Lentilactobacillus curieae: one gene and its partner. The protein of the gene in region 1 interacts with the protein of each later gene in a pairwise test. Links are inferred from orthologs where the notes say so. Each region holds a gene or a part of one and is shown in the gene's direction. Other genes may lie near its edges.

What was found. The genes of interacting proteins can lie anywhere in the genome.
Region 2: the proteins of pcrA (region 1) and lpdA interact in binary tests that used the Escherichia coli proteins (3 or more experiments, as listed by UniProt). The link is inferred for Lentilactobacillus curieae from one-to-one orthologs.

The regions. Positions count from the first base shown.
Region 1 is NZ_CP018906.1:1,384,517-1,390,504, forward strand. The notes cover bases 1,294-4,299. They hold pcrA (DNA helicase PcrA), read left to right. Parts: upstream 1,294-1,677; coding sequence 1,678-3,921; downstream 3,922-4,299. Other genes in these bases: PL11_RS06690 (ATP-grasp domain-containing protein), read left to right, coding at 1,294-1,588; ligA (NAD-dependent DNA ligase LigA), read left to right, coding at 3,936-4,299. Also shown: PL11_RS06685 (xanthine phosphoribosyltransferase), read left to right, coding at 1-396; more of PL11_RS06690, read left to right, coding at 425-1,293; more of ligA, read left to right, coding at 4,300-5,966. UniProt on the Escherichia coli protein: A helicase with DNA-dependent ATPase activity. Unwinds DNA duplexes with 3'-5' polarity. Translocates on single-stranded DNA with 3'-5' polarity. Initiates unwinding more efficiently from a nicked substrate than double-stranded DNA.
Region 2 is NZ_CP018906.1:103,799-107,569, reverse strand. The notes cover bases 901-3,771. They hold lpdA (dihydrolipoyl dehydrogenase), read left to right. Parts: upstream 901-1,559; coding sequence 1,560-2,984; downstream 2,985-3,771. Other genes in these bases: PL11_RS00590 (inositol monophosphatase family protein), read left to right, coding at 3,414-3,771; PL11_RS00595 (UPF0223 family protein), read left to right, coding at 3,128-3,421; PL11_RS00605 (2-oxo acid dehydrogenase subunit E2), read left to right, coding at 901-1,552. Outside these bases: PL11_RS00610 (alpha-ketoacid dehydrogenase subunit beta), read left to right, coding at 1-204; more of PL11_RS00605, read left to right, coding at 233-900. UniProt on the Escherichia coli protein: Lipoamide dehydrogenase is a component of the glycine cleavage system as well as of the alpha-ketoacid dehydrogenase complexes.

The DNA.
Region 1 (5,988 bases):
GGCATTGCCCCTGCCATGATGGCAGCTCTTCATTTAGGTGTACCGATGATTTTTGCGCGTAAGCACAAGAGTTTGACCCTAACTGATAACTTGTATACTGCTAGCGTTTATTCTTATACTAAACAAGTAAGTAATGACATTAGTGTTGATAAGAGATTCTTAGACTCTAATGACAAAATTTTGATTATTGATGACTTTTTGGCTAATGGCCAAGCCGTTTCAGGTTTGTTGGAAATTGCTAAAGTTGCTAACGTAGACGTTGCCGGAATTGGAATCGTAATCGAAAAGAGCTTCCAAAAAGGCCGCGAGATGATTGAAGAGGCTGGTGTTAGACTCGAATCATTGGCTCGAATTGCATCACTCGATGATGAAAAAGTCGAATTTGTAAAAGATTAATCGATAAATACCAGAAGAGGTAGTGAGAATGTTGGCGAATGAAAATGTTGTTTATCCAGGGCAAACAGTCGGAGTGATTGGTGAAAGTATTAGTAATCTTTCATTAATAACTACCGCTAAAAAAATGGGATTCAAGGTAGCTGTATACAGCAGCAACGAAAGTTCTGATATCATGCAAGTTTCTGATTTTCAGTACATGGGTGACTACACTGATAAATCCTCATTAAAAATGTTTGCTGAAAGATGTGACGCAGTTATCTATAATGATGACCAAATTGGTTCAGACATCGTCGACTATCTTTCTCAGTACACCAGAGTTCCTCAAAATACTGATTTACTCGACATTAACCAGGATCGGTTAATTGAACGTAGTTTTTTTGAGACGCTAAACATGAATATGGCTCCGTACGCAACGATTATCGAACTGGAGGATATTTACCAGGCAATCAATTCAATCGGCTATCCTGCCATTTTAAAGCCCATTCAGAGGGGACTATTAGGTGGCCAAGAACTTTACATTGAAAAACAGAGTGACATTGTAAAGGCATCTGGGATGCTTGATGTTGGGACATACATCCTGGAATCATATGTAAAGCACGATATTGACTATTCGGTAGTTGTGACTCGGGGTGAGAATTCTGATCGGGTAATCTTCCCAGTTATTGAGGATATTTACCAACGTTCTCGCTTAATCACAGCATTTACGCCTGCAAAAATCGAGTCAGGATTAGAAAAAGAAATGATTCGGATTGCTAATGAAATTGCCAATAACTTGGACTATGTTGGTACGTTTGAAGTTTCTTTCTATGTTTCTGAAAACGGGTCGATTTATGTAAACAAAATCGCTCCTAATATGGGAATTGCCGGCTCAGTTTTTGAATACGCACTGAGTGTTGATCAATTTGAACAACATCTCCGGGCAATTGCTGGGTTACCTTTGATGAAACCGATTGTCGGAATTCCTACTGTTTTACAAACTATCAATGAACAAGATTACGGCAGAATTCAAACTCAATGGGTAATCAAAGATAATTGGCACTTCAACTTTTATGGCTTAAATGATGGCCGTCACGGAACAATCGGTCACATTTTAATTCCAACTGAGTCGATTGCCAAAACGTTGATGCAAATTGAAGGAACCAATATTTGGAACAATATTGATTTTGAAGCAAAATATAAAAAAATGGACTAAGTCGGCGTCGTGCCGGCTTTTTTGCTTGCTTTTTGAAAAGCAGCAGTGAGGCTTTTCTGGTATAATTGATTGGATAATTGTGCGAGAGGATGGACAGTAATTTGGCTGATTCAGATTTAATTAAGGGACTAAATACAGAGCAACGCGATGCAGTTTTACACACAGAAGGTCCAGTGCTAATTATGGCTGGGGCAGGTAGTGGTAAAACTCGGGTGTTGACTCATAGAATTGCCTACATAATTGAGAGTAGGAACGTGATGCCATGGAATATTCTGGCCATCACATTTACGAACAAAGCAGCTAAAGAAATGCGCGAACGGGTTTCAGCATTACTCGATGAGAGTGGTAATGATGTTTGGGTGTCAACTTTTCATGCTCTTTGTGTGCGTATTTTAAGAAGAAATATTGATTTATTAGGGTACAACCGAGCATTTACGATTGCCGATCCTAGTGAACAGCGGACGTTGGTAAAGCGAATTTTGAATGATATGAACGTTGATACCAAGAAGTTCGACCCACGGTCAATTTTGTCTGCAATTTCAAACGCCAAGAACGACATGCTGGATCCTGAAGGTTTTAGAAAAAATGCCCGTGGACCATTTGAAGAGATGGTGGCAGATGTCTACGACCGTTACCAAGCAGAGCTTAAGCAAAACCAGTCACTTGATTTTGACGATTTGATCATGATGACGATTGAACTCTTTGACCAACATAAGGATGTTCTGGAGTTCTACCAAGATAAGTTTAAATATATTCACGTTGATGAGTATCAGGATACTAACGAAGCCCAGTACCAATTAGTGACGTTACTTTCACAAAAGTATCGCAATATTTGTGTGGTTGGGGATGCTGACCAGAGTATTTATGGTTGGCGTGGAGCTAACATGCAAAATATATTGAACTTTAAGGATGATTACAAAGATGCTCATGTGACTATGCTTGAGCAAAATTATCGTTCTACAAAGACGATATTGGATGCAGCTAACGCTGTGATTGCCAATAATGATAATCGTGAGGATAAGAATCTGTGGACTGAAAATAATCAGGGAGACAGAATTTCGTATTATCGTGGTCAGACTGAAAATGATGAAGCCCGTTTTGTGGTTTCTAACATCCAAGAAGAAGTTAATAAAGATGGCCAAAACTATGGCAGTATTGCGATTCTTTACAGAACAAATGCTCAATCACGTGTAATGGAAGAAACATTACTCAAGTCAAACATCCCATACACCATGGTTGGTGGGCATAAGTTCTATGATCGTAAAGAAATTCGGGATGTTCTTTCATATTTAACACTGATTGCTAATCCAAATGACTCGATGGGATTTGAACGAGTTGTGAATGAACCTAAACGGGGAATTGGCCCAACCAGTGTTGATAAGCTACGAAGATTTGCAAATGATCACTCGTGGAGTTTGCTAGAGGCTTCTTTGAATGTTGACTTAGCAAATGAGATTTCTGCGAGGGCAAAGAATTCACTCTACCAGTTTGCTGATACGATGGATAAGATTGCTAAAGACGCAAAAGACTTGTCAGTTTCTGATATCACTGAGGCTTTGTTAGATAAAAGTGGGTACCTAGATGCCTTGAAGAGTTCTAAAACGTTGGAAGCTCAATCAAGAGTGGAAAACTTGGAAGAATTTATGTCAGTTACCAAAAAATATGATGACGAGAATCAACAAGCTACTGGAATTGATAACTTAGTCGACTTCCTTAGCGATTTAGCCTTAGTTTCAGATCAAGATGATGTTGATGAAGAATCATCAGCGGTTACGTTGATGACTTTGCATGCTGCTAAGGGACTAGAATTTCCCGTTGTGTTTATCATGGGAATGGAAGAGGGATTATTCCCACTTGGTAGAGCTGCTGCTGATGAAGAGGAATTACAAGAAGAGCGTCGGTTAGCTTATGTTGGAATTACCCGTGCCAAGAAAAAACTCTACATTACCAACGCTTATTCACGGACTCTTTATGGTCGCCGGCAAAATAATCCACAATCAAGGTTTATTGATGAAATTACACCTGATTTGATTCAGTATGAAAATGTTGGCAATGACAGCGGTCCAATTAAGACGCCATTTGATCGTAAGACTGAGCGGGCTTTTTCAACCCCATATCATCGTCCAAGCCAAACGGTTGAAAAACCAAAGGGCTCTGGAGCTGATAAGAAGAGATGGAATGTGGGCGATAAGGTATCACATAAAGCATGGGGAATCGGTACAGTGGTCAAAGTTTCTGGTACCGGTGAAGATATGGAATTAGACATTGCTTTTGATTCTCAAGGAATTAAACTGTTGTTGGCTGCATTTGCGCCAATTCAAAAACAAGAATAAAAGGGGTTTGTAAGATGGCAACTGCAAATATGAATGAAAACTCAGCGAGGGTTCAAGCAGAAGAGCTACGAACAAAATTGAATAAGTGGGCAGATGAGTATTATACGTATGATGCCCCTAGCGTTGAAGATTCTGAATATGATGCAGTCTATCAACAGTTAGTTTATTTGGAAACGCAATATCCAGCCATTATTACCCCAGATTCTCCTACTCAAAAAGTTGGAGATCATACGCTACCAGGGTTCAGTAAAGTGCCACATGATATCCCAATGTTATCTTTAGGAGATGTGTTCTCAGAACAGGAACTAGCAGACTTTGTGGACAGACTGACTAAGTCAGATAACGTGAACTTTGAATATAATTGCGAATTAAAAATTGATGGGCTAGCAATTTCTTTGCGATATGAACAAGGCAAGCTAGTCCAAGGATCTACTAGAGGAAATGGCCAGATTGGTGAAGATATCACCGAGAATTTGAAGACTATCAAATCAATTCCCCGCAAACTAACAAGACCAATCAATATTGAAGTTCGTGGTGAATGTTATATGCCTAAGTCTTCATTTGTTAGTTTGAATGAACAACGGCAAAGGGATGGTCAAACACCATTCGCAAATCCTCGTAACGCAGCTGCTGGTAGCTTACGGCAGCTTGATTCTAAGGAAACGGCCAAGCGAAAATTAAGTACGTTTATGTATAACGTTGCCGATTATGATGACTTATTGACTGATACTCAAAGCGGGCTGCTTGAAGAATTAAAGGAGCTAGGTTTTAACACTAATCCATCTTCGCAAGTGGCACATTCGATGGCAGAAATCGATGCGTATATTGATGAGTACCAAGAAAAACGGGATAGTTTGGAATATGGAATTGATGGAATCGTTATTAAAGTTAATTCACTACCGACTCAAAGGAAGTTAGGCGCAACGGTTAAAGTCCCTCGCTGGGCAATTGCATATAAATTTCCACCAGAAGAGGCCCAGACAGTCGTTCGGGACATTGAGTGGACGGTTGGCAGAACCGGAGTGGTTACCCCAACTGCCGTGATGGATCCAGTGACCTTGGCGGGAACAACTGTTGCTAGGGCTTCACTTCATAACCCTGACTATTTAAATGAGAAAGGGATTCGGATTGGCGATACAGTGGAGCTGCATAAAGCTGGCGATATTATTCCAGAAATCTCGAAATATATTCCAGAAAAACGGCCAGCAGATAGCGTTGCTTATGAAATTCCAACCCAATGTCCATCTTGTGGTTCAGAGCTGGTTCATCTCGATGATGAGGTTGCCTTACGGTGCATCAACCCCAAGTGTCCAGCACAATTGGCGGAGGGGTTGACTCACTTTGCTTCACGGAATGCGATGAATATAGATGGATTAGGTCCTAAAATCATTGCTCAACTTTTCCAAAAACAATTGGTTGACGATGTTAGTGGGTTATACACATTGAGTGTGCAGGACTTGTTAACACTTGATAAATTCGGTGAAAAGTCTGCAACCAACCTGATTAGTGCAATCGAAAATAGTCGTGAAAATTCTTTGGAACGATTGCTATTTGGTTTAGGAATTCGTCATGTTGGTGCCAAAGCTGCACGGTTAATTGCCCAAAAGTTTAAAGATATTGATGAGATTATCAAAGCTAGTGCGCCGGACATTGCAGAAATTGATACAATGGGTATGATTATTGCTGATAGCGTAGTAACATACTTCTCAATGCCTGAGTCAGTTGAGTTGATTGATCGACTTAAATCTGTCGGGGTTAACATGACCTACCTTGGTGAAACAACTGAAGAAATCGAAGGTTCTGATTCCTTTTTCAATGGTAAAAAGGTGGTTTTAACTGGAAAGCTTCAGGCCACAACCAGGGGGGATGCAACAGACTGGTTGGAAAAACATGGTGCATCAGTCACTAGTTCAGTTTCCAAGAACACTGATTTAGTGGTTGTGGGAGCTGATCCAGGAAGTAAGTACGATAAGGCTGTCAAACTGGATATAACCATTTGGGATGAACAACAATTTGTTTCTGAAATGAATAAAGAGAATCAATAACGGAGGAAGAATCGGTGAAAAA
Region 2 (3,771 bases), 1.3 Mb from region 1 along the record:
CTAGTTCAAGAAGCACAGAAAATGGCTGGAGTTGGCGCCCAGGTCGCTTCTGAAATTGCTGAAAACAAGATTATGTCACTTGATGCACCTATTGGTAGAGTTGCAGCACCCGACAGTGTCTTCCCATTTGCAATGGCTGAAAACGACTGGCTACCAAATGCAGACGATATCGAAGAAAAAGTACGTGAAATCTTGAATTACTAATTCTAAATAAGAAAGGAAGTTTGACCCTATGGCTTACAAGTTTAAACTCCCAGAGCTAGGAGAAGGAATGGCCGAAGGTGAAGTTGCTACTTGGCTAGTTAAACCAGGTGACACCGTTAAAGAAGATGATCCTTTAGTTGAAATTCAAAACGATAAATCAGTTTCTGAATTGCCTTCACCAGTTGCAGGTACAATCAAAGAAATTCAAAAACAAGAGGGGGAAACTGCAGAGATCGGTGACGTTTTAGTTGTTATCGACGACGGTTCTGCTGACACCGGCGATGATGAGGCTCCAGCCGCTTCAGCTGAACAAGCAGCTCCAGCCGCTGAGGCAAGTCCAGCTCCAGCAGCTGATGCAGCACCCGCACCTGCAGCAAGCAGTGCAATTCCTGCCGCTGCGGATCCAAATAAGCTGGTTCTCGCAATGCCTTCAGTTCGTCAATATGCTCGTGACAAAGGAATTGATATTTCAGTTGTTCCTGCTACTGGAAACCATGGCCAAGTTACGAAGGCTGATATTGATGGATTTAATGGCGGTGCTGCCCCAGCTGCTGCAGCTGCTCCTACACAAGCTGCTGCCCCTGCCACATCAGGCGACAAGCCAGCAGGCGCTCCAATTCAACCATACTCATCTTCAGCACCTGAACTTGAAACTCGTGAAAAGATGTCAATGACCAGAAAAGCGATTGCTAAGCAAATGCGCTTATCTAAGGATATTGCTCCTCACGTTACATCATTTGATGATGTTGAAGTCACAGCTTTGATGGCCAACCGTAAGCGCTACAAAGAAATGGCAAAGGATCGTGATATTCACTTAACATTCTTGCCATACGTTGTTAAAGCATTGGTTGCCGTTATGAAAGCTTATCCAGAATTGAATGCATCAATCGATGACACTACCCAAGAAGTTGTTTACAAGCACTACTACAACGTTGGTATTGCAACTAACACTGAACATGGACTTTACGTTCCAAACGTTAAGAATGCAGATTCAAAGGGTATGTTTGAAATTGCTAAGGAAATTACTGAAAACACCCAAGCTGCATATGACAATAAGTTGTCTGCAGACAAGATGAGCGGTGGTTCAATCACAATTAGTAACGTTGGTTCAATTGGTGGTGGCTGGTTCACTCCAGTTATCAATTATCCTGAAGTTGCAATTTTGGGTGTTGGTAAAATTGCCAAGGAACCATATGTTGATGACGATGGTGAAATTAAAGTCGGCAACATGTTGAAGCTATCATTAAGTTACGATCACCGTTTAATTGATGGTGCATTGGCTCAAAACGCTCTAAACATGTTGAACAAATTGCTTCATGATCCAGATATGCTATTGATGGAAGGATGATTGAATAATGGCTGATGCTGAAAAGAAAGAAACGGTTATTATCGGAGCTGGACCTGGTGGCTATGTTGCTGCCATTCGGGCTTCCGAACTTGGCCAAAAAGTTACGTTGATTGAAAGATCAGATACACTTGGCGGTGTATGTCTAAATGTTGGCTGTGTTCCTTCAAAAGCATTGATTGCTGCTGGACATCACCTGCAAGAAGCTAATGATTCCAGTGAATATGGAATTACAAGCAAGGGTGCTACAATTGATTTTTCAAAAACTCAAGAATGGAAACAACACGACGTTGTTGACCGGATGACTAATGGTGTTTCGATGTTACTTAAGAAGCACAAAGTTGAAGTTATTCAAGGTGAAGCTGTTTTGGACAGTGATACTCGTTTACGGGTTATGCCTGTAGGTCCTCGCCAATTTATGGATAATAACAATGGTCAAGTGATCGATTTTGATAACTTGATCATCGCAAGTGGTTCACATCCAATTGAAATTCCTGGTTTCAAATTTGAGGGCAGGGTAATTGACTCAACTGGTGGTTTGAACTTGCCAGAAGTTCCCAAAGAATTTGTAGTTATCGGTGGTGGTTACGTTGGTACTGAACTTGCCGGAGCATACGCAAATCTAGGAGCTCACGTAACAATCATTGAAGGAACTGATTCGATTCTTGCTGGCTTTACCAAGGATATGGTAGCTGTCGTCTTGAAACAGTTAAAAGCAAAGGGTGTCGATGTGATTACCGGTGCTAAGGCTAAATCTTCAGCACAAGATGACAAGAGCGTTACTGTTACCTATGAAGCCGATGGTAAGGAAGCAACTATTACTGCAGATTACTGCATGGTTACAGTTGGTCGTAAACCAAATACTGACGAGCTTGGCTTGGAATACACTAAGGTCGAATTAGATGACCGTGGATTAGTTAAAACAGATGAACAGGGTAGAACCGCATCAGAGCACATCTTTGCAATTGGAGATATTGCTTCAGGTCCAGCTCTTGCTCACAAGGCATTCTTCCAAGGAAAGGTCGCTGCTGGTGCAATTGCTGGTAACAAGACTGCTAACGACTACATTGGCGTACCTGCAGTTTGCTTCTCTGACCCAGAACTAGCGGTTGTTGGGTTAACTGAAGCACAAGCAAAGGACCAAGGACTAGAAGTAAAGACGGCTAAATTCCCATTTGCTGGTAATGCTAGGGCTGTTTCTCTTTATGAAGCTGACGGATTTGTTCGTTTGATTTTCACAAAGGATGAAGGAACAGTACTTGGTGGGGAAGTTGTTGGCCCTGGTGCAAGTGACTTGATTGCTGAACTTAGTTTGGCAGTAAATGGGCGCATGAACGTTGAAGATATTTCATTAACGATTCATCCACACCCAACTTTGAGCGAACCAATTCAAGAAGCTGCAGACATTGCTCTTGGATTCCCAACTCACGTTTAATACCAAGAAAAATTAATACCAATCAAAAAAACTCGAAAAGTCATTTGGCTTTCCGAGTTTTTTATTTACAAGTTTGTGAAATTCCTTTTGTATATTCATAAGGTAGCTTATAATTAAATTAATAAAATTTTGGAGAGTACAAAATGGCAGAAAATTATGAATACCCTTTAATTGAAGGAATAAGTGTTTCTGAAATTTCTGATTTAATTGCTTTTTATAACGCTGTAGAAGCTGCCTACGAAACTAATCGGGGAATTGCCCGAGATGATTTTAAAATGGCTTACGATCGGTTTAGGGACATTGTGCCGGCAAAATCAGAGCAGCGCCAACTACAAAAGAAGTTTGCTGAGGCATCTGGATTTGAAGCATATACCGTAATTAAGCAATTCGAACAGACTGATGCAAAATTCATTAAAGTTGGTGACGATAATGAATAGTGATGAATTAAAGGACACCGTGAAGGTTGTTAGAAACTGGCTGGTTGAAGCTCGGGATAATGTATTAAGAAAAATTGATTCCAGGCTAAAAGTCGACACCAAAAGTGGTAGAAGTGATTTGGTAACTAACATTGACCGGGCGAACGAACAGTTTTTCGTTAGTAAGATTCGCCAATTTGATCCAGAAGCGAAAATTCTAGGAGAAGAAGGTTTTGGTGACCAAGTTGACAACATTGATGGCAGGATATGGATTGTTGATCCAATTGACGGCACGATGAACTTTGTCAAACAGCGAAACCACTTTGCCATGATGATTAGCCTTTATATCGATGGTCAAGGAGTTTTGGGGT